Linked DNA regions of Lujinxingia vulgaris. The protein of the gene in region 1 interacts with the protein of each later gene in a pairwise test. Links are inferred from orthologs where the notes say so. Each region holds a gene or a part of one and is shown on either strand. Other genes may lie near its edges. The genes, in order: FRC98_RS06405 and rlmB.

What was found.
Region 2: the proteins of FRC98_RS06405 (region 1) and rlmB interact in binary tests that used the Escherichia coli proteins (3 or more experiments, as listed by UniProt). The link is inferred for Lujinxingia vulgaris from one-to-one orthologs.

What each region holds. Positions count from the first base shown.
Region 1 is NZ_VOSM01000002.1:702,859-717,167, forward strand. What follows is about bases 2,740-5,562. They hold FRC98_RS06405 (NAD(P)H-hydrate dehydratase), read right to left. Parts: upstream 5,020-5,562; coding sequence 3,460-5,019; downstream 2,740-3,459. Other genes in these bases: FRC98_RS06400 (dickkopf-related protein), read right to left, coding at 2,740-3,463; FRC98_RS06410 (pyridoxine 5'-phosphate synthase), read right to left, coding at 5,073-5,562. Outside these bases: FRC98_RS06390 (hypothetical protein), read left to right, coding at 1-736; FRC98_RS06395 (GspE/PulE/PilB domain-containing protein), read left to right, coding at 799-2,199; more of FRC98_RS06400, read right to left, coding at 2,225-2,739; more of FRC98_RS06410, read right to left, coding at 5,563-5,837; glmM (phosphoglucosamine mutase), read right to left, coding at 5,892-7,262; FRC98_RS06420 (CdaR family protein), read right to left, coding at 7,423-8,370; diadenylate cyclase CdaA, read right to left, coding at 8,367-9,269; folP (dihydropteroate synthase), read right to left, coding at 9,398-10,258; ATP-dependent zinc metalloprotease FtsH, read right to left, coding at 10,311-12,263; tRNA lysidine(34) synthetase TilS, read right to left, coding at 12,487-13,953; FRC98_RS06445 (hypothetical protein), read right to left, coding at 13,964-14,309. UniProt on the Escherichia coli protein: Bifunctional enzyme that catalyzes the epimerization of the S- and R-forms of NAD(P)HX and the dehydration of the S-form of NAD(P)HX at the expense of ADP, which is converted to AMP.
Region 2 is NZ_VOSM01000015.1:35,175-49,659, reverse strand. The notes cover bases 775-3,773. They hold rlmB (23S rRNA (guanosine(2251)-2'-O)-methyltransferase RlmB), read right to left. Parts: upstream 2,642-3,773; coding sequence 1,907-2,641; downstream 775-1,906. Other genes in these bases: FRC98_RS19220 (proline--tRNA ligase), read right to left, coding at 3,393-3,773; pyrF (orotidine-5'-phosphate decarboxylase), read right to left, coding at 2,638-3,396; tuf (elongation factor Tu), read right to left, coding at 775-1,164. Outside these bases: more of tuf, read right to left, coding at 1-774; more of FRC98_RS19220, read right to left, coding at 3,774-5,132; FRC98_RS21795 (DUF4190 domain-containing protein), read right to left, coding at 5,285-5,560; FRC98_RS19210 (hypothetical protein), read left to right, coding at 5,932-7,524; FRC98_RS19205 (preATP grasp domain-containing protein), read left to right, coding at 8,013-9,446; FRC98_RS19200 (RCC1 domain-containing protein), read right to left, coding at 9,535-11,265; FRC98_RS19195 (DsbA family protein), read right to left, coding at 11,405-12,889; FRC98_RS19190 (hypothetical protein), read right to left, coding at 12,980-13,330; FRC98_RS19185 (ABC transporter substrate-binding protein), read left to right, coding at 13,507-14,485. UniProt on the Escherichia coli protein: Specifically methylates the ribose of guanosine 2251 in 23S rRNA.

The DNA.
Region 1 (14,309 bases):
TGGCGAGGCCAATGAGGCCAGCGGGTTAAGTCTGGAGGTGGCGTCGCTGTGGTCGACCGGAGAGCGTGAGGGCGACCAGGGGTTGGAGCAGCGCGTGGAGGTGGCGTCGGCGGCGTTGGAGGTCTGGGGGCCCGGGGAGCCGCTGATCGGGTTTCGGGCCGCGCAGGAGCAACGGGCGCTAAGAGGGGCGGTCTATCAGCGTGCGCATGATGGGATGGGCGCCGGAGGTCGGTCGGAGTGGGGGCGCGGTGGCGAGCGCGCCGGTGCGTGGAGTCTCGCGCTGGTCGATGAGTTGCACCGACTTCTCTCACCACGCTTCCCGCTGGATGCCCGCCTGCCTGGCGAGCGCTGGCACTACCGGCTGGATCATGCGGGGATGATCGCTGCGCTTCCAGGGGCCACATCCGAGCTCTCTCTTGCCGGGGATGTGCGCGTCGAAGATCGCCTGCGGGATTATATGATGCATCAAGGCCGACCTGCCCTCTGGATCGAGCGGCGCATCACCACGGAGCTGCGCGACGTTCACGAAACTTCGTCACATGATGCGCTTCACGTGAAAGGGCAGGGTGAGGGAGTGCTGCTCTGGGATGTGGAGAGCGGGCAGCTGATCCTCAGTGAGATCGCCATGCGCTTTGAGCTGCCGAAGCGGTCGGTGCAGCGATCGCTGCGCGCGCGAATCACCCAGATCGAGGGGCGCGGGCAAAACGCTTTGCCTTCCCTTCCCTCCGCGTATTAGATTGGCCGGGTCTAGCTCGCTACAGAAGTTCACTTATTGTCTGAATACAGGGGCCATTGCCCATGGAACGCCAACTTGTCGACCATCTGGTCGCGCAGCAGGTGGTCAGCCGACAGGACATTCAGCGTTGTGTGTTGCGCGCCTCCATGTCGAAAGGCTCGGTGGTCGAGGAACTGATCACGCGCGCCGGCGTCGATGAGCGCCAGCTCGCCCGCGCCATCGCCGAACATCTGGGACTTCGCGTTCACGAGCGACCTTCCATCCAGGCCCAGCCCGAGGCTCTGGCGCTGGTCAGCTCGGAGCGCGCTGACGAGTTTGGTGTGCTTGCGATCACCTACAACGAGGCCGGCGGTGAGCTGGAAGTTGCGGTCTTTGATGCCGACCGCGCCCGTCCGGTGCTTCAGGAGGTTCGTGAGGCCACGGGCATTTCGCCATCGCTGGTCATCGCGCCGCGCTCCACGCTGGAGCGCGAGATTTTTCGGCATTACAACCACGATCACGCCGCCGATAAGACGGTCGCCGCGCCGGTGCAACCCCCGGCGATGGCCCGAGCGCGGCCGCCGCGCCATATGCCGGGAGACGCCCACGAGCCGGCCACACGCGTGGTGCATCTCGACGACAGCGGCCCCACCCGCCAGGTCGATCTGCACGCCGCCACCGAAGATAACCCTTTCTTTGATCTGGTGAAAAACGCCCGGGGCGGCGGCGCCAGGCCCAGTCTCAGTGAGAGCACCAGCCCGGGACCGCAGCCCGGGGAAGATTTTTTTGATGGCTTCGAAGACGCGTTCACCGACGCGTTGGAGGAGCATCAGCTCGGCAAAGAGAGCGCGCCGCGGCAGACACCGAAGCCTGCGGCCAGCGCGCTGCGAAGCGGATCGGACGCCGGAAGTTCGGCGCGCGCCGGGGCGCCACGAGGCGTTGCTTCAAGCTCACCGCCTTCGCCGCGGCGAAGCTCCGGGGGGGCGGGCGCGCCGGAGCGTGATTTTGGCGATATGGCCGGTGCGCTCAATGATTTTGATGCGGAGCTCGACGCATCTTCCGATGCCTACGAGCAGTCCAGCTCCAGCCGACTTAATAATTCCGGCTTTGAGCGCCGCGGCCGCACCGGGAGCCACAGCCACTACAACAGCCGCACCGGCTCCGGCTTGATCCCGCTCGACCCCAACCAGAGCTCGGCCCCCGGCTTCGACAGCGGTGAGTCCGGGCTTTTCCCCATCGATCGCCAGCCCTTCGGGTTTCTGGATAACGATGATCATGACGGCGCCGAGAACGAGCCGACGCTCGCGCAGGTCGTCGCCCGCCAGCGTCAGCACATCACTCGCCTGGAGCGTGAGGTGGAGTACCAGAAGGCGATCCTGCAATCGCTGGCCGAGATGTTGGTCGAAGCCCGGGTGCTCAGCCGCCGCAAGCTCAAGGCGCGCCTCAAAGAGCTGCGCGAGAAAGAGTCGAAGCGCTCCAGCTGAGTCTGGTTGCTGCCTTGCGGCGCCCTTAAAAGCCCATGCCGACCATCAGGTCCACGCCCAGCATGCCCCCTGAGGCGTCGACGAGCTGGTGGTAGGTAGCGCGGCCGATCAGGTGAAAATCCCCAAAACTCCAGCGCGCTCCGGCCACGCCTCCCAGCGCGTGAAAGTCGCGATCCAGGCCCGTGTTCTGAACGAGCCCCGTGCCGGCCAGGCCCACGCGCATGTAGTCCAGGCCGAGCTGCGCCTCGACCGGCCCGATCGGGTAATATCCCCGGGGCCCCCCGCCCAACGCGAAGGTCTGGGCGTTCGCATCAAAGGGCGGGCTGTCGTTGGTCGTGGCGTGGTTGCCGCTCATAAAGTGCAGGCTCATGCCGGCAAACCGCCAGCGAAACTCCTGGTTGAGAGCCACGCCCCAGCCGGGGCTTGCACCGGTGGCGACCTCTCCCATTAGCAGGCGCAGGCCACCTCCCGTGCTCAATGAGGCTCCCGGGGCCGCCCTGGCTTCACCGGGAGTCAGCGTGAGCATGGCGAGGGTGAGGGTGGCTGCAGCGAAAGCGGCGGGCCCTGCGGGCCCCTGGCGACGTCTCCATGCCAGAAGGATCAACGCCGTTAGCAGCGTTAGCAGGGCGGCCGGGCCACCGCCGGAGGTGGTCTGGCAGCCGGTCTGCGCCTCAGGAAAGCAGCGACCGCTTTCTCGCGAGCAGCTCTGGGTGGGCGCGCAGTCGGAGTCGCTCAGGCAGTTGGCACAGCGTCCGTACACGGGCTCACAGCGCTCGCGGCGGGCGCAGTCGTTATCGTCGATGCACTCCAGGGGCTCCGAGATCAGGAGGTAGTTCAGCTCAACCGGGCCGGCAGAGCCGTTGCTCGTAAGCTCCAGCGTAAGCTCCGGCGCCACGGTCAGCTCGGAGGGTTCGATGCGCTCGACGACGCGCTCACCGGGGCCGAGGGTGTACTCGCGGGTGGCGAGGAGCCAGCGCTCATCGACGCGCGGCGTCTCGGAGGGGAGGCCGATATCGGTAGGGGTGGTGATGGTCAGCGTGAGCGCGGCGCTCTCGTCGAGCCCGGTGGCGATCTCCACCTCCAGCGCGTTTCGGCCAACACCGCTGCGGGAGAGGCTCACCGCATCGGGGCATCCCTGCGTCGCGGGCAGGCAGAGTGTGCCCAGCGCCGCCGGATCGGAGGGCGTATCGCAACCCACAAGGCCCGGCAGCGCGAGCGCTGCCGTCATCGCGAGGATGCCGAGGTGGCCACGCCCGAGCTTCATGCCTCAAACCTGCGCCAGACCCCTCCGAGTTCGTCCAGGAGTGCGCCGGGCGTGGTGGCACGCGTGCCCACCTTTTTACGGGCGGCGTCGCCGGCCAGTCCATGCACGCAGACGGCGATGGCGGCAGCCTGCCATGGGTTGTCGGGGTGGTCGTTGAGCGAGGCGGCGATAAGACCGCTGAGCACATCACCCATGCCGCCGGTGGCCATCCCGGGGTTGCCGGTGCGGTTGAGGCCCAACGGGCTGTCGGAGGCGGCGACCACCGTCGCGGCGCTCTTATGCACGATCACCGCCGAGATGCGCGCGAGAAGTTCGCGGGTGGCGGCCACCGTATCGCTCAGGACCTCGTCGACGCTGCGGTCAAGCAGGCGCGCGAGCTCACCGGGGTGGGGGGTGAGTACGACCGGCACGCATGCCGCCAGGTCGCAGGCGGCCTGAAAAAGATCGCGATTCTGGGCCAGGAGCGTGAGCGCGTCGGCGTCGATGACGGTGGGGCGCGGCGTGGCGGTGAGGCAGTGACGCAGCGCCTGGCGTGCGGCCTGGTCGGTGCCGAGCCCCGGGCCGATCACAAGCGTATCGCTCTTGTCCAGAAGTTGGCTGAGCGCATCGGCGTGCAGCTCACCGGCGTCGCCGAAGATCGGGCGCGGCATCAACTCGGCGATGGTGCGAGCGCTGAGCGCCCCCTGCGGATCGGTGCCCGGGAAGATGAGCCCCGCGCCGCCCAGGAGCGCGCCGCGCGCGGCCATGGTCAGCGCGCCGGTGGTCGGCGCGCGACCGCCGATGAGCGCAACCTTGCCCACCGAGCCCTTATGAGCGTGGGTGGGCCGCGCCGGGATCTTCCCTTTGAGCCAGTCGGCGTCCAACGCGAACGCCTCCACGCCGACCGCGTCGCGAACCCGGGCGGGAATCCCGATATCGATCGGGCAGAGCATGCCGATAAAACCTCGGGCCGGATCGAGAAGCTGCCCGATCTTGGGAAAACCAAAGGTCGCGGTGACCTCGGCCTGGGTGCAGATGCCGAGCACCTGTCCGGTGCGCCCGTCGAGGCCGCTGGGTGTATCGAGTGCAAACACCGGAGCGGGCTGTTCGTTGAGAAACTTCACCGCCGAGGCAAAGCGCCCTTCCACGGGGCGATCGAGGCCGGTGCCCAGCAGCGCGTCGCACCACAGCTGGCAGGGAGGCAGTGAGCTCAACGCGTGGCGTACCCCGGCGGCGTCGAGCCCGTTGAGCTGGTGGCGGTCGCCGATGAGGTTCTCGGCGACCTTATGAAAACGCTGCGCTTCGGGGCCGAAACGCTCCGGGGTACCCATGAGCACGAGCACCGGGTGGTAGCCCAGATGATCGAGCATCGTGGCGAGCGCGACGCCGTCGCCGCCGTTGTTTCCCATGCCGCAGAGTACCCCGATGCGCGCGCCTGGCGAGGGGCGAAAATGCGTCAGCAGGACATCAAGCGCGCCGCGCGCGGCGCGCTCCATCAGCACTTCGGCCGGGACTCCGATCGCCTCAATGGTTCGGCGATCCATCTCACGCATCGACTCAGGGGTCACAAGGTGCATAGGTCACTTCGGCGCTAAATCAGGGCAGGGGAGAGCCCTGCCGGACAGACACGTCACTCGGCCAGGCCGCGGCCTTCAGCCAGCGCTTCGATCATCTCGGCGACCGCGCGCTCAAAGCCCACGTAGATGGCGCGGGCGACGATGCTGTGGCCGATGTTGAACTCCTCGAATTCGGGGATAGCGGCCACGGCGAGCACGTTTTTGTAGTCCAGACCGTGGCCGGCGGCGACGGTGAGACCGGCGCTGGCCGCCCGGGAGGCGGCGTCACGCAGGCGACGCCACTCGTGGTCGTGTTCAAACTCCGACGGGACGAGCGTGTTGGTAAACTCAGGGGCCGCCTCACAGAAGTCGCCGGTATGCAGCTCGACGATGTCGACGCCGAGACCAGCGCTGGCCTCGATCTGGGCGGGATCCGGATCGATGAAGAGGCTTAAGTGGGCTCCGCATCGACGCAGGCGCTCCAGGTATGGCCCCAGCGACTTCTCCTGGCCCACGACGGCCAGGCCGCCCTCGGTGGTTTGCTCCTCGCGGCGCTCCGGCACCAGCGTGATCATGTCGGGGCGCACCTCCATGGCGATCGTGTACATCTCGTCGGTGGCGGCCATCTCCAGGTTGAGACGGGTCTGCACCGTTTCGCGCAGGACGCGCAGATCGCGGTCCTGGATGTGGCGGCGATCTTCACGCAGGTGAATGGTGATCTGGTCGGCGCCTGCGAGCTCGGCGATCGCCGCAGCGCTCACCGGATCGGGGTAGCGGGTGCCGCGGGCCTGACGGATGGTGGCAACATGATCGACGTTGACGCCCAGGCGGGGGCGCATACGGGTGGGGTTCATCAAACACTCCTCAAAGCAATCATGAAAAGATCAACATACTTAAGCGCCGATGAGCTCGCGCAGCTGGGCGTGAAGCGCCTCGGCGTAGGCGCGTACTTTCAGCTGATCGGGGCCCTCGACCATAATGCGGGCCTTGGCCTCCGTACCCGAATAACGCGCCAACACGCGGCCCTCGCCGGCGAGCTCGCTCTCGACCTGGCGGACCATCTTCTGAAACGCCTCGAGCTCTTCGAGTGGGGGTTTCTCGCGAACCTTCAGGTTGAGCAGCACCTGGGGAAAGGGCTTCATGACCTGCGCAAGCCTGCTCAGCGGACACTTCTGGCGCTGCATGATCGCCAGCACCTGAAGTGCAGCGAGCATGCCGTCGCCGGTGGTGGAGTGCTCCAAAAAGATCATATGGCCGCTCTGCTCACCGCCCAGGGTGTAGCCGCCGTTGCGCATCTCTTCGACCACGTAGCGGTCGCCCACTGAGGTGCGTACAAGGTTGATGCCGCGTTTTTGAAGCGCGACCTCCAGCCCCACGTTGCTCATCACCGTGGTGACGAGGGTGTTGTCGGCAAGCTTGCCCTGCTCATGGAGGTGGATGGCGCAGAGCGCCAGGATGCCGTCGCCGTCGACGATGTCGCCGTTCTCATCGATGAGGATGAGCCGGTCGGCGTCGCCATCGAGCGTGATGCCCACATCGGCACGGGTCTCCCGCACGCGGCGCGCGGTGTTGTGCGGGTGGAGGCTGCCGCAGTCCTGGTTGATGTTGTAGCCGTCGGGATCCACGCCCAGGGTGAAGACCTCGGCGCCGAGCTCGCGCAGCACCGCCGGGGCAACCTTGTAGGCGGCGCCATTGGCGCAGTCGACAACCACGCGCAGCCCGTCGAGGGTAAGGTCGCGCGGGAAGGTGTTTTTGAGAAAGACGATGTAGCGGCCGGTGGCGTCATCGATGCGCGCGGCTTTGCCGATGCGGTCGGTGTTGGGTTGAATCTTGCCTTCGTTCAACACCAGATCTTCGATGGCCAGCTCCACCTCATCGGGGAGCTTGAAGCCGTCGGAGGCGAAGATCTTGATGCCGTTATCCTGGTAGGCGTTGTGGCTGGCGCTGATGACGATGCCGGCGTCGGCGCGCATCCCGGTGGTCAGAAAGGAGATGCCCGGGGTGGGAAGCGGGCCGACAAGTTGCACGTCGGCGCCCATCGAGGTGATGCCCGCGGCCAGGCCCGACTCAAACATGTAGCCGGAGATGCGCGTATCCTTTCCGATGACGATGCGCGTGCGGTGGCCAAAGGGGCGCTCGTCGGGGCGGCATTTAAAATGCTGCGCGATGGCCTGGCCCAGGCGCACCGCCAGGTCTGCGGTCATCGGGTACTGGTTAGCGACGCCGCGGATGCCGTCGGTTCCAAAAAGCTGTCGGGTGGTCATGGCGTGGTCCCTTCTGGGTGAGAGGCCGTCGTCAGCGCGGCGCGCTTACGCGCGCGCGCCCAGTGCATAGCATGATCGGGGAGGCCGCTAAAGCCGGGCCGGGGACTTCAAGGCAAGTGTCGGGGAAGCTCGGCACCGGATGAATCGCCGGCAAGCCAGCTCAGCGCTCGGTGGTGATAACGCGGAAGCGATCCGGGTAAACGCGGGTCATCTCCACGCCGGGCGGCAGGTTCTGAATCTCCACGGTCTTGGAGAAGGTGCCCGGCGGGCGACGATCTTCGTCGCTCAGATCGATCTCGGCGCGCACCACGTCCGGGTCGAGGGCCTCGACCAGGCCACGCGGACCGCGCACCGTCACCGAGGTTGTGGCCGGCGAGATGCTGGCCTCGAGTGAGGTGTTCACACCGGTGATGGGGACGTCTTCCAGGGTGCGGGTGATAAGTTCCGAGCCGATGCGCACCCGCACGCTGATGCGGCTGTCGTACTCCACGCGCACCAGGCCGTCTTCGACGCGCAGTTGCACGTTGCGCTCAAAAGATTCGCTGCGGTTGCCCACGTCGACAGGCTCGGTCTGCACCGAGTTGATGCGTTCCAGGCGCGAGCGCGGCCCGCGGATGGTCACGCGCCTCGGCGTCACATCGACCCCCTCGACCACATAGGAGCTCTGAGGTTCACCGGTGGTCTGCGGGATGATCGGCACCACGCGCTGGGCCTCGGGCTCAAGCTCCACATACATCGAGCTCGGCTCAATCGAGACCACCCGCAACCCCGGCGGCACGCGCACCATATTGCCGCTGATCGTGACGATGGAGTCGGTGTCGGCCGGCGTCAGGTCCAGGCGGATGGGCTCAAGATTGCTCGGATCAAAGCGGTTGATGTCCGACCAGCGCCCGCGGATGGTGACCTTGACCCGGTCGAGCGGGTCGGAGACGAGCACCTGGTTTTCGGGCACCACGATGCGTACCGGCGCAAAGCTCGCGACCACCGTCTCGCGATCCTCGCTGACCCAGATGTAAAGGGCCAGAGTGAGCACGGCGGCGATGAACTTCAGCGAGAAGTTGTGCACGAAGATGCGTTGCAGCACCGTGCGCAGCGTCAGAGAACTCATGAGGAGACCTCGTCCTTCTCGGCCTCATCGCTGGCGGGTTGGGCTGGCGTGTCGCGATCCTGGGAGCCGAACTTCAGGCGCTCCAGCAACGAGCCGGCCGGCGCGGCGGTGGTACCGGCGCGGTAGATCTTCTGCAGCAGCGAGCGCATCTCGTTGGCGTCCAGGTCCCGGTGCAGCTCGCCCTCATAGGCAATCGAGATGGTGCCGGTCTCTTCGCTGACGATCGCCACGGCCGCGTCGGTATCTTCGGTCACGCCGATGCCGGCGCGGTGACGGGTCCCCAGCGTCTTCTCGACGCGCGGGTTGATGGTCAGCGGCAAAAAGCAGCCGGCCGCCGAGACGCGCCCCTTCTGAATGATGACCGCGCCGTCGTGCAGCGGGTTCTGGTGTTCGGGCAAAAAGAGGGTGAAGAGCACATCTTTGGTCACGACCGCGTCGAGCTTGATGCCCTCCTCGGTGAAGTGACTCAAATCGGCCTCACGTTCAATGGCGATGAGCGCGCCGAGCTTGCGGCTGGAGAGCATCACGCAGGCTTTGACGACTTCCTCCAGAACCGAGGTCTCCTCATAGGAGCGGGCGCCGCCGAGCAGCGGCGCGCGGCCCACCTGCGCGAGCGCGCGGCGGATATCGTGCTGGAAGATGATGACCACGATAATGATCAGGTTGGCGATAAACATATCGATCAACCAGTGGGTCGTGGCCAGATTAAGATAATCTTCCTGCGAGATGTAAAAGAAGATCAGGATAAAGATCAGCCCGAACAACATCTGCAGCGCGCGCGTGCCCTTGATGAGCAAGAGCACCCGGTAGATGACGATAAAGACGATCGTCATGTCCAGGATGGTGAAAAAGGCTTGCCAGCCTGAGTCCACCCGGAAGATGTCGAAGAGAAGATCCATGCGCTGCCAGTAGACGTCGCCCGGCGCGACGTGAGGTAGGCTAACTCAACAGGTGAGGCGCCCCGAGACGCGAGTGGGGCTATGGTGAACCAGAGCGCCCGGGGTAGCAAAAAAATTGCGTATCGAAATCAAAGAAGCGCGCACGTCATATCCTCCATCGCGCAGAGGGCTTCGCTGACGCGGACCACATCCACAAGTTCGGCGACGTCATGCACGCGCACGATGTCGGCGCCGGCGAAGATGCCGCAGGCCACCGTCGCCGCAGTCCCCATCAACCGATCGTTGGCCGCACGCCCGGTGACCGCGCCGATGAGGCTTTTGCGGCTGGTGCCCAGCACAATCGGGCAGCCAAGCTCACGAAGTCGGCCCAGCTCGCGGATAAGCCGGAAGTTTTGAGCCACACTCTTACCAAACCCAATGCCCGGATCGAGGAGCACGCGCCGGGGGGCGATGCCCGCGTTTTGCGCCACACGCAGGCGATCTGCAAGGTGTTCGATGACCTCTGCGACGATGTCGCCCTCGCTGAGATCGTCTTGCATGGTCTGCGGGCGGTCGCGGGTGTGCATGAGCACCACCCCCACATCGTGGTTGGCGATGACCTCGATCATGGAGACGTCAAAGGTCATCGCGCTGATGTCGTTGATGATATGGGCGCCGGCGGCGATGGCCTGGCGGGCGACCTCGGCCTTGTAGGTGTCGACCGAGAGCCAGGCGTCGGTGCGCTGTGCGAGCCCCTCAACGACGGGGATCACGCGGCGCAGCTCTTCCTCCAGGCTCACAGGCTCTGCGCCGGGGCGCGTCGACTCGCCGCCGATGTCCAGGATGTCGGCGCCGGCCTGCGCAAGCTCAACGCCGTGGGCGATGGCGCGATCGGCGTCGAAAAATTCGCCGCCGTCGGAGAAGGAGTCCGGGGTGACGTTGACCACGCCCATGATGTAGGCGCGGTTGCCAAAGGGCAGAGCGCGCGTGCCGACCTCGAGGGTCGGCACGTGTGCTCTGGGCCGGGGGGCTGCCAGAAAAGCCATGGTTACTCAGCCATCATCAGGTGTTGGACGGCGCCAGGTTCGGACCCACCGGCGGGACCTGCTCTTTGATCTTGGAGGCGAAGCCGGTCTTGGGAGCCTTATCGGCCTCCTCAGCTTCTTCGGCCATCTTCTTCTGGCGTTCCTCGCGGATCCAGTCGAGTTTGCCCTCTTCGGCCAGGTAGCGGATCTCGTCGGCGTCGAGCGCCTCAAACTCCAGGAGCGCTTCGGTCATCAACTCAAGCAGCTCGCGGTTCTCTTCAAGCAGCTGGTAGGCGTGCTGGTAGGCCTCTTTGACGATGCGGCGCACCTCGGCGTCGATCTCACGGGCGAGGTCTTCGCTGTAGGGGCGCGTGGTGCTGAGGCTGGCTTCCTGCGATTCGCCATAGAAGAGCGGGCCGATCTTCTCGCTCATGCCCCACTCGCAGACCATCTGGCGGGCCAGGTTGGTGGCGACCTTGATGTCCTGACCGGCGCCGGTGGTGAACTGGTTGTAAATCAGCTCTTCGGCGGCGCGACCGCCCATCATCACCGCGATGCGCTCCAGCACGTAGTCGCGGTTGAGGTTGTAGCGATCTTTGGTGGGAAGCTGCTGGGTCACACCCAGGGCGCGACCACGCGGGATGATCGTGACCTTATGCACCGGATCGGTGTTGGCCTGTCGCAGGGCGACAATGGCGTGGCCCGACTCGTGGTAGGCGGTGACGGCCTTCTCGTCGTCGGTGAGCACGATGCTCTTGCGCTCTGCGCCCATCAGGACCTTGTCTTTGGCCTCTTCGAAGTCGATGGCCTCAACGCGATCTTTGTTGGAGCGCGCAGCGAGCAGGGCGGCTTCGTTGACCAGGTTCTCAAGATCCGCACCGGAGAAGCCCGGGGTGCCGCGGGCAATATCTTTGAGATCGACGGTCTTGCCAATCGGGGTGCGGCGGGTGTGGATCTTGAGGATCTGCTCGCGTCCACGGACGTCCGGCGGGGCGACCATCACGCGGCGGTCGAAGCGGCCCGGGCGAAGCAGCGCCGGGTCGAGGACGTCGGCGCGGTTGGTCGCGGCGATGAGGATGACGCCTTCGTTGGACTCAAAGCCGTCCATCTCGACGAGGAGCTGGTTGAGCGTCTGCTCGCGCTCATCGTGCCCGCCGCCCATGCCGGAGCCACGGTGACGACCGACGGCGTCGATCTCGTCAATGAAGATGATGCAGGGGGCGTTCTTCTTGCCCTGCTCAAAGAGGTCGCGAACACGCGAGGCGCCCACGCCCACAAACATCTCCACAAAGTCCGAGCCGGAGATCGAGAAGAAGGGAACACCCGCTTCGCCGGCCACACCGCGCGCCAGAAGGGTCTTACCGGTACCCGGCGAGCCCATCAGCAGGACGCCTTTGGGGATGCGACCGCCCAGACGGGTGAACTTCTTGGGGTTCTTGAGGAACTCGACGATCTCCTGGAGCTCCTCTTTAGCCTCATCGATGCCGGCGATGTCGTTGAAGGTGACTTTGTTCTGATTTTCGTTGAGCAGGCGCGCCCGCGACTTCCCAAACGTCATCGCGCGGCCACCGCCGCCGCCCTGGAACTGGCGCATAAAGAAGATCAGGACCATCACCAGCAGAATCAGCGGGATGGAAGTCACAAGGATCGTCTTCCAGACGCCGTCTTCGTCGGCACGATCAAAGGAGAACTCGATCTGCTGGGCAGCGAGCATGTCCTGAAGATCTTCGCCCACAGGTCCGACGGTGTTGAATTCGGTTTTACCCTCGTGGTGCTCCCGGGCGAACTCCTCGGAGAAGGTGCCCTTGACCTCGAGGTCTTTGATGGTGACCTCTTCGACCTGCCCCGTCTCCACCGCATTGCGGAACTGACTGAAGGAGATCTCGGAGGAGTCGATGGAGGTGTCGGTCATGATGTTGAAAACCACCACGACCATGATGATGAGAATACCCCAGATCAGTGATGCGCGGAGGGGGATCTTGTTGAGCACGTTTGGCCTCGTCGAAGTCGAGTATATGGCGAGCCATTAAGGGGCAAACCTGAGCTGGCGCGCGGGAGTCCGGCGGGGGCATGAAATGCGGGCGGCCGGACCGACAAGCTATAACACCTCGCATAAGGGCGTTCAACAGCGCAGCCTGCGCTTGAGCTTCCCTGATGCGGGGCCGCGGATGATGCGAGCGGCGTCGATGGGGAGAAGGGATTTTCAGGGGGTGTTATTTCCGCTGCCATTGAAGAATTGCACTCAGGGCGGCGGAAGGGCGCACGATCACCTCCAAAACTTGCCTGCTGGCGTGTGTTGGATCCGGGGGGAAAGAGGTGGAGAGGCCGGCGATCCAGATCAGGTCGTTGGAGGCGTCGGCGACACAGGGCCAGCACCAGCGCGTGTCGGCCCCGATGCGCGCGGCCTGAAAGACCGCGCTGGCTTTGATCTTCTGCGGGGTGCCATCCTGGCGAGTGCGGGTGAGCGTGTCGCCGGGGAGGTAGCCGCGCAGCGTGAGTGGATGATGTGCGGCGGGGGCCGGGAGCAGGCAGCGCCAGGGGCGCGCGGGGTGGTCGGGGGCGGCCTGCGCCCGGGGAAGGATCGACCACCGAACGTGGGAGCCCTGCCAGTCGAGTGCACCCCGAGGTGTCGCGGCGATCTTTATTGGCGATGCCGTGGGGTGGAGTCGATCGCGCCCGCCCCGCTGACGGGCGGGGAGCAGCGTCAGGCGGCCGTGGCTCGCGCGGACCAGAAAACCCGGGGCGCTGAGATGTTTCGGGGTGATGGAGAAGGCGTCGGGCAGGAGCGCTGCGATGCGCTCTAGGGTCTCGCGGTCGAAGGCGGGCGCGATGCGCAGGATGACGCGGAAACAGAGGGCGCGTGGGGCGCTCAGGAGCAGGTGGGCATCGAAGGCGTGTGTGTCGGGCTCCAGCGCCGGGCGTCGAGCGCGTGTTTCGAGCTGATTTGCAGCGTGCTCGGCGGCCTCATGCTCCGACTCAAGGTTGGCCAGCGTGCGGCGCGCCGGGCTTAACTCGCCGGCGATCGCTCGGAGCTGGGGGGTCACCTGCTGGCGGATGCGGTTGCGCAGGTAGTGGTCGGTGGCGTTGGTGGGGTCGTCGACCCAGGTGAGGTTGCGCTCACGTGCATAATCTGCGACCTGGCGGGCTGAGGCGAAGAGTAAGGGGCGGAGCACCCGCAGGTTGTGATGTTCAATGCGAAGCGTTGCGTCTTCTTGCAAGGTTGCCAGGCCATCAAGCCCGCTCCCGCGCAGCAGGTTGATCAGCGCGCTCTCCAGGCGATCGTCGCCGTGATGGGCGGTGAGCACTGCGCGGGCGCGGTGAGCTAATGCAAGCTCGGCCAGCTTGAGGTAGCGGGCCTCGCGCGCCTCGCCCTGGCTTGTGACCTGGCCCGCAGTGAGGGTGACGCGCTCAAAGCATAGCCCGAACCTGTGGGCCTGCTCCTCGCAATGCGCGGCGTCACGCGTGGAGCTCTCCCGCATGGCGTGATCGATATGCGCGGCCACCAGGTTCAGTTGAAGTGGCGTGGCAAGTCTTCGGAGAAGATCGAGTAAGACGGTGGAGTCGCGCCCGCCGCTCCAGGCAAGAAGCAAGGTGTCGCCCGCGGTGATTCCGGCGCGTTGCAGCGCGTCCTGGACGCCCGCGACGAGGTCATCGTCGTTGCCTGAAGGAGAGGTTGGCATCGCGCGTGGCTCAGTCTTTTGAGAGCGAGTCGACAAAATGCTTAAGCGCGCCGGGGGGCACCGCCAGGCCGACCTCGCCACGCTCCGGGTGGCGAAGCGCGTTCAACGCTACAAGGCGTCCGGTGTTGGAGAAGAGCGGCGCGCCGAGGATCGCGGTCGATGTGGTGGGCAGGTAGAACTGAAAGGCCTCGTCCAACGTGCGAAGATCGTGGATTTGCACCGGCTCAATGAGCCCCGGGCGCTCCGGGGAGTAGGCAAAGATCATGGGCGGGGCCGGTCGGCTGGTGTCATGGAGCGGCCAACCGGATTGAGGCCGGCTGCGAGCTTCCGCCTCGTCGGAGACGAAGCTCAGGTGA
Region 2 (14,485 bases), on another replicon or contig:
GCCGACGGTACGGCTACCTTCGCGAACCGCGAAGCGCAGACCTTCTTCCATGGCGATCGGGGTGATCAGGTTGGCGGTAACCGTGATGCGGTCGCCAGGCATGACCATCTCAACGCCTTCTTCCAGGATGATCTCACCGGTGACGTCGGTGGTGCGGAAGTAGAACTGCGGGCGGTAACCGGCGAAGAAGGGAGTGTGACGTCCACCTTCTTCCTTGGTCAGCACGTAGATCTCGGCGGCGAACTTGGTGTGCGGGGTCACGCTGCCCGGCTTGGCCAGAACCTGGCCACGCTTGACATCTTCCTTCTTGATACCGCGAAGGAGGCAACCGACGTTGTCGCCAGCCTGACCGGCGTCGAGGAACTTGCGGAACATTTCGACGGCGGTAACAACCGTCTTCTCCGGCTTCTCCTGAAGACCGACGATTTCAGCTTCGTCGCCAGGCTTGACCACACCACGCTCGATGCGACCGGTGACGACCGTACCGCGACCCGAGATCGAGAACACGTCTTCGATCGGCATCAGGAAGGTCTTGTCGGTGTCGCGCTCGGGCAGCGGAATGTAACGGTCGACTTCTTCCATCAGCTTCAGGATGGCGTCGGCACCGTAGGGGCCCGACTCGCCTTCAAGCGCCTGAAGCGCCGAACCGATCACGATGGGGATGTCGTCGCCGGGGAAGTCGTACTTGCTCAGAAGCTCGCGAACTTCCATTTCGACCAGCTCAAGCAGGTCCTCATCGTCGACCATGTCGGCCTTGTTGAGGAACACCACCATCGCCGGCACACCGACCTGACCGGCCAGAAGGATGTGCTCGCGGGTCTGCGGCATGGGGCCGTCAGCGGCCGAAACCACCAGGATGGCGCCGTCCATCTGCGCCGCACCGGTGATCATGTTCTTGACGTAGTCAGCGTGACCCGGGCAGTCGACGTGAGCGTAGTGACGGTTGGCCGTCTCGTACTCAACGTGAGCGGTCGAGATCGTGATACCACGCTCGCGCTCTTCCGGGGCCTTATCGATTTCGTCGAACGCCATACCTTTACCGCCAGACGCCTCGGAGAGCACTCGGGTGATCGCCGCGGTCAAGGTGGTTTTCCCGTGATCGACGTGACCGATGGTCCCGACGTTCACGTGGGGTTTCGTGCGCTCGAATTTCTCCTTGGCCATGATTCTCAACTCCTCTGGCGGTTTGGACGCCAAATGTACGTTTGGACAAATGCTTGGGTTGGACGGGCAGCGCCTGGTCACTTTTGGACCGCACGACGTTGCCACCTGACAACATCGCTGAGCCCCTGTCTCCAGGGGCTCATGCGTCCAGTGGCTTTGCCGTAAGCCCTCGATCGGATTCGAACCGATGACCCCTTCCTTACCATGGAAGTGCTCTACCTGCTGAGCTACGAGGGCATGAACGCTCATCAACGTCGCTGCATCGTTGACTCGCTATGTTTGAGAGCGGGAGACGGGACTCGAACCCGCAACCCTCAGCTTGGAAGGCTGATGCTCTACCAATTGAGCTACTCCCGCGCTGACTGACCCGGTTTTTCGTTTCGGTCAGAACGTCTCTCATGGTGGGGGCAGGATTCGAACCTGCGAAGGCTGAGCCGCCAGATTTACAGTCTGGTCCCTTTGACCGCTCGGGAACCCCACCGGGCGCGATTCCTACTATGTGACTTCGAGAGCCGAGTCAACCTCATTTCTCGAAAAAAGCTGGCGACGGGACTCGAACCTGCAACCTACTGCTTACAAGGCAGTTGCTCTACCAATTGAGCTACGCCAGCAAACGCTGTCGGTTACTTCGATGACCGCGTCTTGCGTTGTGCGGCCCCGTCAGCAGGGGCAGATAGATATAGTCCCCTCGAAAGAGTGTCAAGCGAAAAGCGACCGCTTTTTTCACTCCACGTCATTTCCTTCATTTCGGCGTCATTCCTAGCGATCGTGCGCGATCGTAGAGCGCTACAGCCGCCGCTACCGACACATTTAAGCTCTCAACGCCCTCACGAAGGGGAATCGTCACCCTGAAATCGCACTCTTTGGCCACGTTCGGGCGGATCCCACGATGCTCTCCGCCCATCACCAGCGCCGCACGCATCGACCAGTCCTGCTCCCAGAGCGCGCTTCCTCCCTCGGCCAGGGTGCCAACCACCCAGAAGTTTGCCTCCTTAAGCTCACGCAACGCACGAGCGATGTTGGTGACCTGCACCACCGGCACATGAAACGCCATGCCCGCAGACGCACGCACCACCGCCGCACTGACGCCTGCGGCGCGATCTTTGGCCACGATCACCGCGTCCACGCCAAACGCGGCCGCGCTGCGCAGGATCGCGCCCAGGTTCCCTGCGTCCTGCACCTGCTCGAGCACCAGCACACACGCCGGGCTGCGATCGCCCACACGCTCGATCACCTCCCCCAGGCTCGCGTAGGGAAAGGAGCCCACCCTCGCGGCGATGCGTTGATGGTTTCCCTCACAGAGCTCATCCATCTCTTCTGCGCTCACAGAGCGCACGCTCAGACGTCGATCCTCAGCTACCTGTGCGATCTTCTCGAACTTCGGATCGCCCAGCTGGCCGACCACGTAGAGCTCTTCGACCGAACGAGGTGCCCTCGCGAGGACCTCCTCGACCGGGTGCACACCAAAAACGATCATCGGATCTCCTCCAACCAGCTCACCACCGAGTCGCACACCGCGTCGACCGCTGCGCCCGGATCGGGCGCCTGATAGATCGGGCGGCCGATCACAAGATACGTGCTCCCCGAGGCCATCGCGCGCCCGGGCGTCATCGTGCGTGCCTGATCGTCGCCGGCGATGTGCACATCTTCCAGACGGATGCCCGGGGTCACCAGCACAGGCTTCGCGCCAACGCGGGCGCGCAGCCCCTCGGCCTCATGCGCCGAACAGACCACACCATCAACCCCCGACTTCAGCGCCAGCGCGCCGAGCTTCTCCGCCCAGTCGGTCACCCCCATGCCCACCCCCACCGAGGGGAGCTCCCGAGACTTGAGGCTGGTCAGCGCGCTGACCGCCACCACAAGCGGCGGATCATCGGGGCGCCCCCGCTCCGCTCCCCGCACTGCCTGCCGCAGCATCGCCTCGCCGCCACTGGCGTGGACCGTCAGCATAAAGACGCTGGGATGCTCCGCAGCCGCCGCGCACGCGTCACTGACCACGCTGGGGATGTCGTGGAACTTCAAGTCCAGAAAGACCTTCGCTCCCCGCGCTTCCAGCGCTTGCAGGATCGACGGGCCATAGCGCGTAAACAGTCGCATCCCGACCTTATAACGCGCCACCCGCTCGCCAAGCGTGTCCACAAGCTGGAGTGCTTCCTCCAGGGTGTCGAAGTCCAGCGCCACGACAACCCGTTCGCGCACCAGCTCCGCGGCGCGAGCTCCCAGATCGCTCATCGTTCCCCTCGCGCGTCCTCAATCAACGCTTTGATGCGGTCCACAACCTCGCTCAAGGGCACCATCTCGTTTTCGGATTGATGCCGCATCTTCAGCTCCGCCTCCCCATTCTCCACGCCCCGTCCACCCAGGGTCAGACGCACCGGGATCCCGATGAGATCGGCGTCCTTGAACTTATTGCCCGCCCGAAGATCGCGATCATCGAGGATCACCTCCACGCCGGCGGCCTGCAGCTCGTTGTAGATGCGCTCGGCCTCGGAGACCACAAGCTCATTTTTGAGGTGCAGCGGGCAGATCACCACCTGATAGGGCGCCACAGCCATCGGGAAGATGATGCCGTCATCATCGTGGTTCTGCTCGATCACCGCCGCCAGAATTCGCGTCACGCCGATCCCGTAACACCCCATCTGCATCGGGCGATGCTCACCGTTCTCGTCGAGCACGTTGGCGTTCATCGCTTTGGAGTACTTGTCGCCCAGGAAGAAGACGTGGCCCACCTCGATGCCGCGATGCGCCTCCAGCGTGCCGCCGCAACGCCCGCAGATATCGCCGGCGCCGGCCTGGCGAAGATCCACAAACGCGCTGACCTCAAAGTCGCGCCCGTGATTGACGTTGACGTGGTGCTTGTCTTTGAGGTTCGCGCCGACGATGAAATCGACCATCGGCTCCACCGCAAGATCCGCGATGATCTCAACGCCTTCTACGCCCACCGGGCCGGCAAAACCCACCGGCGCTTTGGTCAACGCCTCGACCTCCGCGTCGCTGGCCATGCGAAGTTCCTGAACATCGCGCCCCAGCTCTCCGTTGAGGTACGCCTTGAGCTTGAGCTCATTGACCTGGTGATCGCCGCGCGTCAGGACGATCAGCGCCTTCTCGTCGGCCATATACACGAGCGTCTTCACGATCAGCTGCGCCGGGCGCTTCAGGTACGCCGAAACCTCCTCGATCGTACGCGCCTTCGGGGTGCGCAGCGTCGCAAGCTCCGAGCCGCTGGGCTCGCCGGCTTCGGCAACCTCCAGGCGAATCTCGGCCTTCTCCACGTTGGCCGCATAGCCGCACTCGGTGCAGCTGACGATCTCGTCTTCGCCCGTCTCCGCAAGCACCTGGAACTCATGGGAGCGGCTCCCGCCGATGTTACCGGTGTCGGCCTCCACCGCCCGATACTCCAGCCCCAGCCGCTTGAAGATGCGGTGGTAGGCCTCAAACATCACGTCATAGCTTTGCAGCGCGCCCTCCTCATCCACATCAAAGGAGTACGCGTCCTTCATGATGAACTCGCGCCCGCGCATCAGCCCGAAGCGGGGGCGCGTCTCGTCGCGAAACTTCGTCTGGATCTGATAGACGTTGAGCGGGAGCTGTTTGTAGCTCTTCACGTCACCGCGGATCATGTCGGTCACGACCTCTTCGTGGGTCGGACCGAAACAGAACTCCGCGCCCTTACGATCGCGAAAGCGCAGAAGCTCCGCGCCGTAATGCGTCCAACGTCCCGACTCCTGCCACAACTCGGCAGGTTGCACCGCCGGAAGATGCACCTCCTGGGCGCCGGCGCGGTCCATCTCCTCGCGCACGATCTGCTCGATCTTGCGTACGCTGCGCCAGCCCAGCGGCAGAAAATCATAGATCCCGCGCGCCAGCATGCGGATAAATCCGCCGCGAACCAGGAGCTGATGGCTGACGACCTCGGCCTCCGCCGGATCTTCTTTTCGAGTGGGGACAAACATCGTGGAGAGTCGCATAGGCTCCGTTCCATCTTCTGCAGTTATGTTGGGCCAGTTCGGGCGCACCGGTGGCGCGAGCAGGCGCATATAAACGCCTGCCGCCGCGTCGTGTCAATCACGCCCGCCCTGCTTCACTGCGATCGCACGCCTCCCACTTCAGGCGCGCCCTCTTAGAGAACTGCGATCCCCAGCGCCATCAACCCGAAGATGACGACCATCGCAAAAATCCCCAGCGCGACGAGCCCCAGCTGGATGTACCCCAGGATCATCCCCACCGTGGCCACGGTCAGCCCCGCCGAGGGAGACTCCCCTCGACGGATATGCCCCCGCTCGATATGCCCGCAGATCACCGCTGCGATCGCGGCCACCGCCGGCAACAGCGTCCACGCCCCTACCCCGCAGAAAAGCGCCGCCCAGGCCATCTGCGAGGGCTTATTCTCCGGCATGCTCTGCGACGGATGGTGCGGGCGGTGAGGGGGCGGCGAGTGATGAGGTGTGTGCGTCATAGGATAGCATCTCGCGGGTGACAGCTGTGGTATGCGTCTCGGACGGCGACCATGCGCCCGATCGTTGAAGTAAACGCCGGGCACCACCTTAACGGATAGCGCACGGACTTTCATTCTCGCACTTCCATGACATCGCTCAGAAAGTTTGGACACCCCTGCTCAAACGTCTAGTCAGATTCTTTTCCGTGCTAAATATTTAACGCTCCGATGACGTTCAACCGATCCGATCGTTTCGCCGAACTCCTCTATTTTCGGTGCCTATGACCTCCTCTGAGACCAGCCCCCCACAGCACGCGGCCGCCGAGACGTCCGTGAAGTCGCCGCCCGACGCGCCCCGAGTTCGCGTGACGCTGGTGCGCACGCTGCTGCTCAGCCTTCTCCTGCACGCGCTGGGCGCGCTGCCGGTGATCTTCGCTGACGCCGCTCCCGAGGTGGGTCTGGACAGTGAGTGGATCGGGCGATTCGCCGAGCTTGAGGGCATCGGCCACGGCAGCGAAGACTTCGACCCGCAGCGCGAGACCGACTGGGAGGAGCCGCTGATGCACAGCGCGTTGCTCGCGGAGGAGGAGCCTCCCGAGCCTGAGGTCCCGGATGAAGAGCCTCCGAGCGAGCCCGCAAACGAGGAGCCTGCGGCCGACGAAGCTCCCGAGCCTCAAGCCCGGGAAGAAGAGGCGGCCGGAGCGCCGGAGCCCCAACCTCAAAACGATCTTCCCGCGACCGCTTCCGCTGCGCCCGAAGAGGCACTTCCCCCTGACGAGGATCGCAACGCGGCGAGTGAAGAGTCGACGTCTCCCGAGGTCGCGGAGGATCCGCCCTCGCCGGCCAGCGCAGACGCGCCGGCGGTGCCCGCCATCGATCGCTCCAGCCCGAGCAACCTCCCCGATATGCGTCACTATGGACCGGGCAACGCGCGCATGACCGCGCTGGTGCGCCTCGACCGACTGCGTGGCGCGCCCTACCAGCAGCAGGCCTCCCGGCTGATTCAGGCCGTCCCCGACTACCGCATCCTTTTGGAAACTACCGGCCTCGATCCGATCACCGAGCTCGACGCCATCTTCATGGCTTCGGCCAACCCCAACCACCTCCACGAGACCTTTCTGGCGGTGCGCCACCGCTACGACAACAGCGAGCTTCGCGAACTTCTCGACGGTCGTTTCGCCGAGCCGCCCCCCTGGAGCGAAGGCGGCCGTCCCGCGCGCGCGCTCGTTCCCGACACCGGTCGCTACCGCGATCCCCGCCAGGTTGTGCTCGCCGCCCGAGGCCTGGCGCTGGTCGGAAAGCCCGGCTGGTTTGGCCACTTCGACCGGCGTATCGCGTCCGACTCCGAGATCGCCGACGGCGCCCAACTCCCCGAGAACTTCCGCCTCCTTGACGGCCTGCGCCGCATCGAAGAGGTCGCCGAAGAACAAAACACCATCGCGTTGATCAGCGCGTCGGGCCTCGTCTACTACGCCCCGGGCATCGGAACCCTCCCGCGCTTTGAGGCAGTTCGCCTGAGCCTCACTCACCCGGCCAACCCGCGCCTGACCATCGATCTTCGCTTCCGCTCCGAGTCCCAGGCCGCCTCATTCGCCGAGAGCTGCCCCTCGCTCCAACGACGCATCATCGGCGGCATTCCCGCCGCCCGCATGCTCGGCATCGCCGCGCTGATCGAGCGTCTGGAATGCTCCCACTCCGAAGACTACGTCACCGTCACCGGCCAGTACTCCGCTCGCGAGCTCACCTCCATCCTGCAATTCGCCACCCCCTTCGTCCCTCGCCCCCCCTCTCTCACGGGCCTCCCGGAGCCGCCGCCCCCTCCCGCCCCCCCCCAGGCTCCCACCGGTACCTCCGAGACCAGCCCTCCCGACGCCGGGGACACCACCGACGACTCAGCGCCCTCACCGTCGGCAGACACCGAATAGATCGAAACCTGGCGTGCGAGTGCCTGGCACCCGGTCTTTTCAATCTTGTACGAGTGCCTGGCACCCGATCTTCTCTAACCTGCACGAGTGCCTGGCACCCGGTCTTTTCAATCCTGCACGAGTGCCTGGCACCCGATCTTCTCTAACCTGCACGAGTGCCTGGCACCCGATCTTCTCTGACCTGCACGAGTGCCTGGCACCCGATCTTCTCTAACCTGTACGAATGCCTGGCACCCGGTCTTTTCAATCCTGTACGAATGCCTGGCACCCGATCTTCTCTAACCTGTACGAGTGCCTGACACCCGATCTTCTCTAACCTGCACGAGTGCCTGGCACCCGGTCTTTTCAATCCTGTACGAATGCCTGGCACCCGATCTTCTCTAACCTGCACGAGTGCCTGGCCCCCCGACGCACCTTTGCCACCACCCTCTCCGACGCGGTATAGGCTCAGGCACGAACACCTCATCCCTCGATCTTCTGGAGTGACCATGCCCACCCCCGGCCTCACTGACCACGATCGCGCCGACGCGCGCCGCGTCGCCGACCACCTCCGAGAGCGCTGGAAACTGGATGCCGAGCTGCAACCTTTCCGCCACCTCGCCATCGACTCCCATGCCGCCGAATGGCCGCACCTGCACCTCGAAGACGTCACCGGCATCCCCTTCTTAGACGGCATCGTGGGCATTGAGCAGTACCAGCACCGCGCCCGTGTGCGCGCTCAAGACGGCGACCTCTTCGCCGCCGGCACTGCCCCGGCAGAGGGCTACGAAGAGTACTGCCAGCAACGCCTGGCGCTCGGTGCCCCCGATCTTGTCCTGGCCACCGACGAAGATCCCCGCGCCATCGCGCGGGCCTGCAACACCCCCGAGGTCCTCGACCGCCTGGCCAGCCACGCCCGCGAGGCCGGCGGCCTGGTCATTCACCCCTACATGGCCATCGCGTCGGTCTGGGAGCTGGCCGAGGCGCTGCGCGCCCGCACCGATCTTCCCTGCGCGGTGCTCGGCCCGCCGCCTCCCACCCTCTGGATCGCCAACGATAAGAGCCACCTCTCCACGCTCGTCGAAGAGCTGCTGGGCCCGGAATGGATCGTTGAGACCGCGCGCGCAAAAGACGCCCGCGCCATCGCATCCTCCCTCTCTGAGCTGGCGTCGCGCTGCGACTGGGTCGGCTTAAAGCGCACCCGCTGCGCCTCGGCGATGGGCAACCTCGTGCTCGATGCCCGCGAGCTTCGCGCCGCCTCGCCAGAGGAGCTGCTCACCCTGGTGGAGACCTTCCTCACCCGCACCCAGTGGTGCGAGGGTGAAGACGTGCTCATCGTCGAGTGGGTTCAAACCGACCTCTCCCCCTCCACCCAGGTCTGGATCCCGCCCGCCTCCCAGGGGCCTCCTCGCCTCGACGGCGTCTATGAACAACTTCTCGAAGGCCCCGAGAAAATGTTTCTGGGAAGCCGCCCCTCCACCCTGCCTGAGGCCCTGAACGCAAAAATGGGCCAGGCCTCGCTTAAGGTCTGCGACGCGCTGCAGCAGCTGGGCTACGTGGGCCGCTGCTCCTTTGACTTCATCGTCTCCGGCGATCCGAGCAGCCCCGATGCCCACCCGCGCATTACCGAATGCAACGGCCGCTGGGGCGGCACCTCCACCCCCATGCACCTGGTCGATCGCCTCTTCCCGGGCAGTCGCCCCCACTACGTGGCCACCGATTTCTACCTGCCTCCCTCGCACCAGGGCATCACCTTCCCCGAGCTCTGCGAGCAGCTCGGCGATGACCTCTACGACGCCTCCACCGGCACCGGCCGCTTCATCCTCTACAACGTGGGTCCCCTGGCCGAGCGCGGGAAGTTCGACATCATCGCCCTGGGCGATACCCCGGCCACCGCACGCCAGAACCTCGAAGAGCGCCTTCCCCAACGCCTCGGTCTCTGAAGTTTGATAACCTGAAGATCGATAACCTGAAGATCGACAGCCGGGCCCCCGGGGATCCCCCCCGGGGGCCCGGCTTTTGAGTGTCGGGCTAAAACTCCCAGGCCACCTCGCGTGGCGTCCCCACCTGGGTGCCGCTCGGCTCGGAGCCCAGACGCCCGTGCTCGGCGTTGCCCCAGCACAACAAGCGCCGGGTCTCATCCTCAATGGCGCAGCTATGCGTGTCGCCGGCGGCGACCTTCTCCCACTCCGTCCCCGGTAAGATGCGCGTCACTGGCGCGACGATCTCGCTGATATGCCCGCTGATCTGGTGGCGATCATTATTGCCCCAGCACCGCAGCACCTTCTGCATATCGATCGCGCACATATGCCCGCGCCCCCCGCTGAGCATCGCCACCTGTGAAACGCCCATCAGCTTAAACGCCTCGGTCGACTGCACCGCTCCTTCAACGGGCACCGCTCCCCAGCAGCGCACATCGCCCGCACCACTTATCCCACAGCTGTAGAGCTCCCCGGCCACAAGTCGCGTCACGCCTTCGGATCCCCCCACCTTGCGAACCTCTCCCGAGTCGCCCTCCCCCTCCAGATAGCCAACCGCGCCGTAGCGTCGATCCCCAAAACACCACACCTCGCCATTGGCAACCGCGCAGCTATGCTGCGCGCCCACCGTCACATCAGCAGCCCAGCTGCCTTCGACCGCCTCGATCTCCACCACCACCCCATCCGCAATGGCGCTGGCCGGCCCGATCTGCCCGAACGCACCCGAACCCCAGCAGTAGAGCTTCCCCTCTCGCCAGCCGCAGCTATGCTGCGCGCCCACCGCCACTCCCTGCCAGTCCGAGCGCTGTCCCACCCGCGTCACCCCGAGCGCGCTGGCCTCCTGCGGTGAGACCTGCTTGGCCTCATTGGCCCCCCAACAATAGAGCTGCCCGCCCGTATTCACCGCGCACGTATGCGCCTCACCGGCGGCCACCTGGGCCCACTGCCCCTCCACTCGCCATGCTCGCCAGGTCCCCTCGGTCTGCGTCACGCCCAGCTGTCGGGAGGTGTTGTCTCCCCAACATAAGAGCGCGCCCGTCTCCAGAATCCCGCAGCTATGCCGCCCCCCGGCGCTGACCTGCTGCCAGCGCGGTGCCTCCACCTCAAACTGCGACGCATAGCGCTCACACGCCCCGCTCTGCGGGTCGCACCCCTCCACCTGCACCAGGTAACGCCCCGGCCCGGGCACCTCCACCGCCACCGTCCCGGCCTCGTCGCAACTCCACGTCAGAGGGCTACCGCAGCTGGCCTGCGCGCAGCCCTCCTCCAACGCCCACATCCCGCAGCTCAGCTCGCAGCCCGCCGCATCACACGCGATCGTCAACTCCCCCACCTGCCGGAAAAAGCGCGACGCCCTGAGAGCGCCTTCAACCGCCAGCCCCACCGGCGGCCCAACATCGAAGCTCCACCGGACCTCCGCGCTGGCCTCATCCCCCTTCCAGGCACGCGCAGCCAGCACGTGGTCCCCCTCCTCCAGATCCTCCCACACATAGGTCGATCCGCAGCTCTCAAACGCCTCCCCATCCCGCGCGCACTGCAGCTCACAGCTCTGAGGCTCGCAGCCCAACTCAAAATACGCCGCGCCACCTGCCGCCGCGACCTCCGGCCCATCGAGGATCATCGCCCGCACCGCCCCGGGCTCCGGCTCCTCGCCGGCGTCGACGCCCAGCTCCAGCGCGGCCTCCCCGTCGACCATCAACACACAGCCCGCCCACAACGAGGCCATCCCCAACAACGCCCACACCCGCAGCACACCACAACCCCACGCAAGACTTCTCCGCATGGCTCACCTCTCTTAAAGCGTGATCCAGCGCGTCTACAGCCTCAACGTCGTCGCGCGCCCTCCAGTTATGTCACTTCAATGCGCCCAAATTAACACAGCCGCAAAGCCCCCGCCAACCCCTCGGGGGCACAGCCGTAGGTTAGCGCTCCGGCGGCTCCTGATTGACCTCCACCAGCGCCCGGTAAAGCTCTTCACCTTCAGCTTCGGCCAGCTCCGCGAGCACTCCGGCAAGCTCAAGCTGATCCTCGATCAGCGGCGCCAGCTCATCGACCTCCCAGGCCCCGGCGAGTTTGATGCCGTTGATGAAAAAGGTCGGAGTGCCCTGAACGCCGGCGTTGTAGCCTGCCTCCACGTCGGCCTGAATCCGCGCGGTGACCGCATCGCTGCGCATCCGCTCGTAAAGATCGTCGCCCTCATAGCCGGCCTGACGCGCCATCGCCTCCAGGCGCGCGTCGCTCAGATCACCATCGGCCTCAAAGAGCAGGTCGTGCATCTTCCAAAAATCGCCGCCATCTTCCACCACCACCGAGGCCGCTGCAGCGTGGGCGGCGCGCGTGTGGCTCGGCAGCGGATAATGCTTGTAGACAAGCCTCAAGCCCTGCTCCCCGTAACGCTCCACCAGCGCATCCCAGGTGTGGCGCGCGCGCTCGCAGAAGCCGCACTGAAAGTCCGAAAACACCACCACCGTCACCCGCGCATCCTCCGCCGACGCCCCCTTCACCGCCGACTCGCCAACCGGAATGTACGCGACCTCAAAGCCCTCCGCGACGGCCTCCTCTTCAACCTCGGCGACCTCCTGCCAGTTCACCGGCTGATAATTCTCCAGAGTGCGACGCCAACTCACCGCCTCGGCCGCCACCCCGGCATCCAGCAACGCTTCGGCCGCCTCCAACTCGCCATCGACCACGGCCATCCACTCCGCAGGCTCCACCGCCCCGACCACCCGCACCCCGTTTACAAAATAGGTCGGCGTGCCCTGCACCCCCACCCGCTCGCCAATGGCGCGATCCCGGGCGATCACCTGCTCGGTGTACGCGCTGTCGCGATCCTCTCGCCAGCGCGCCACATCCAGCCCCACCTCGGTGGCCATCGCCTCGAGCCTGCGCTCTCCGAACTCCCCTTGAGCTTCATAGATCTTCTCCAGGTACTCCCAGAACTTCCCCTGCGCCTGGGCCGACACAAGCGCGCGATGCGCCCCCTCCAGCTCCGCATCGTCGCTCAGGGGCCAGAAGCGGTAGAGCACCCGCACGCCCTCCCGCGCCTCCATCATCGCCTTGAGCGTCTGGTGCCCTCGCGCACAATACCCGCATCGAAGATCGGCAAAGACCTGCACCGTCACCGGGGCATCGGCCTCCCCCCACACCGGCGCCCCTTCGGTCGGCAGCGGAATCATCGCATCGACCGACTCCCCGGCCGCCCGCGCCCGCTCCATCACCTCGTAGCGCCGCGCCTGCTCGGCCGCCTGCGGGGAGGCGCAGTAGGTCAAAAAACGCTGCCCCTCTTCACTGACACACTGCTCCGCACTCAGCGCCTTCGTCGCCTCGCCACCGGACGCGCACCCCACTCCCAGCGCCATCGTCCCTACCACCAGCGCGCCCAGCCCCTGCATCTTCATCCACGTCATCCGCCGCATCCTGCGCTCCCTGCTCACCCGAGCCTGATCGTCATCACCCATCATCACTTCCATCCCACACATCACATCGTCGCCCCATCTTCAGATCGGGCTCGTACCCATCGCCCAGGGCACCACCAGGAGCACCACCACCGCCCCCAGAAAATACAAACCGCGGATCGCCCGAAGCCGCCGGTCGAGCCGCGCGCGCTCGGCCTGAAGCTGCTCCGCCCCGGCAACCTCTTCATCGATTTTATAATAACGCGGCAGCGCCCGCTGCGGCCACGCCAGAAAGGAGCCCACCAGCAACACCACCGCCGGCGTCGGGTTCTCCTGCAACCACCCCGCCCAGCTCCCCGCCAGCCCCACCGCCACAAAGAGCGCGTAGCCCACCGCGCTCAGACGCACCCTCCAGCGCATCACCCGATCGAATGAATCAAGCTCGTCGTTCACACCTTCTCCCTTCTGCCAGAACCTCGATCGCCCAGACACCGCGCGATCTTCTCGCTGACCTCAACCACTCGACCAACGTTCGCCTTCCCTACCACCCGCGCTTGGCCCACCGCCACCAATACGGTAAAAACCTGTACGTCTTCGCCCCTCCCCCACTGCTCTTGTTTGAGGACTTTATGGGCGCCCCCGCTTCGATGAAATCACTCCTCGCTCTTCCTATCGTCGCCGCACTCGCCATCAGCTCCGGCTGCAGCCTCACCCTGGACCTGGACCAGTGCACCTCAGACACCGACTGCGCCGGCGACCAGATCTGCTCGGCCGACGGCTTGTGCGCCGCCCCGGGTGAAGACCAGGGCCGCCAGCTCACCGGCGGCCCCTGCCAGCGCCTCGAAGGCGACACCGAACACGACGATCCCTTCCTGATGGGCGTCGTCCTGCAACTCTCCGGCAGCGGCGCGGGCTTTGGCACCCCGATGCTCGAGTCGATCCTGCTGGCGACCAACAACATCAACGGCTTTGGCGGCATCGCCGGCCGCCCCATCGGGCTGGTCGTCTGCGACACCGCCGGCAGCAACGCCACCGCGCGCCAGGCTGCCGAGCACCTTGTCGACAACGCCGAGGTCAGCGCCATCATCGGCTTTAACTCCAGCCAGACCATCAGCATCAGCCAGGACATCACCGTCCCCAACGATGTGCTGATCATGAGCCCGTCGGCCACCGCCCAGACCATCAGCGGTCTGGCCGACAACGATCTGGTCTTCCGCACCGCCCCCAACGACGAGTTTCAGGCCGAGGCCTTCGCCGAGCTCCTCTCCCACACCCTGGAGACGACGCTCCCCGACGCCGGCATCACCGAGCCCAAACTCGCCATCATGGTCCGCCGCGACGACAGCTACGCTGAGGGGTTGAGTGAGACCATCATCCCCATGCTGCCCACCGCCATCACCTCCGGCGGCGAAGATCGTTTCACCGTCGACAACTACACCAACTCCGGCGTCGGCGAGCCCGTCGATTACACCGGCGATGTCGCCGCAGTCGCCAGCCAGAGCACCCCGCCCGATGTCGTCGCCATCTTCGGCAGCGCCGAGGCCTGGGAGCTGATCTCCTACTTTGAGATCGCGCTGGAGAACCAACCCCTCTACTTCGGCGTCGACG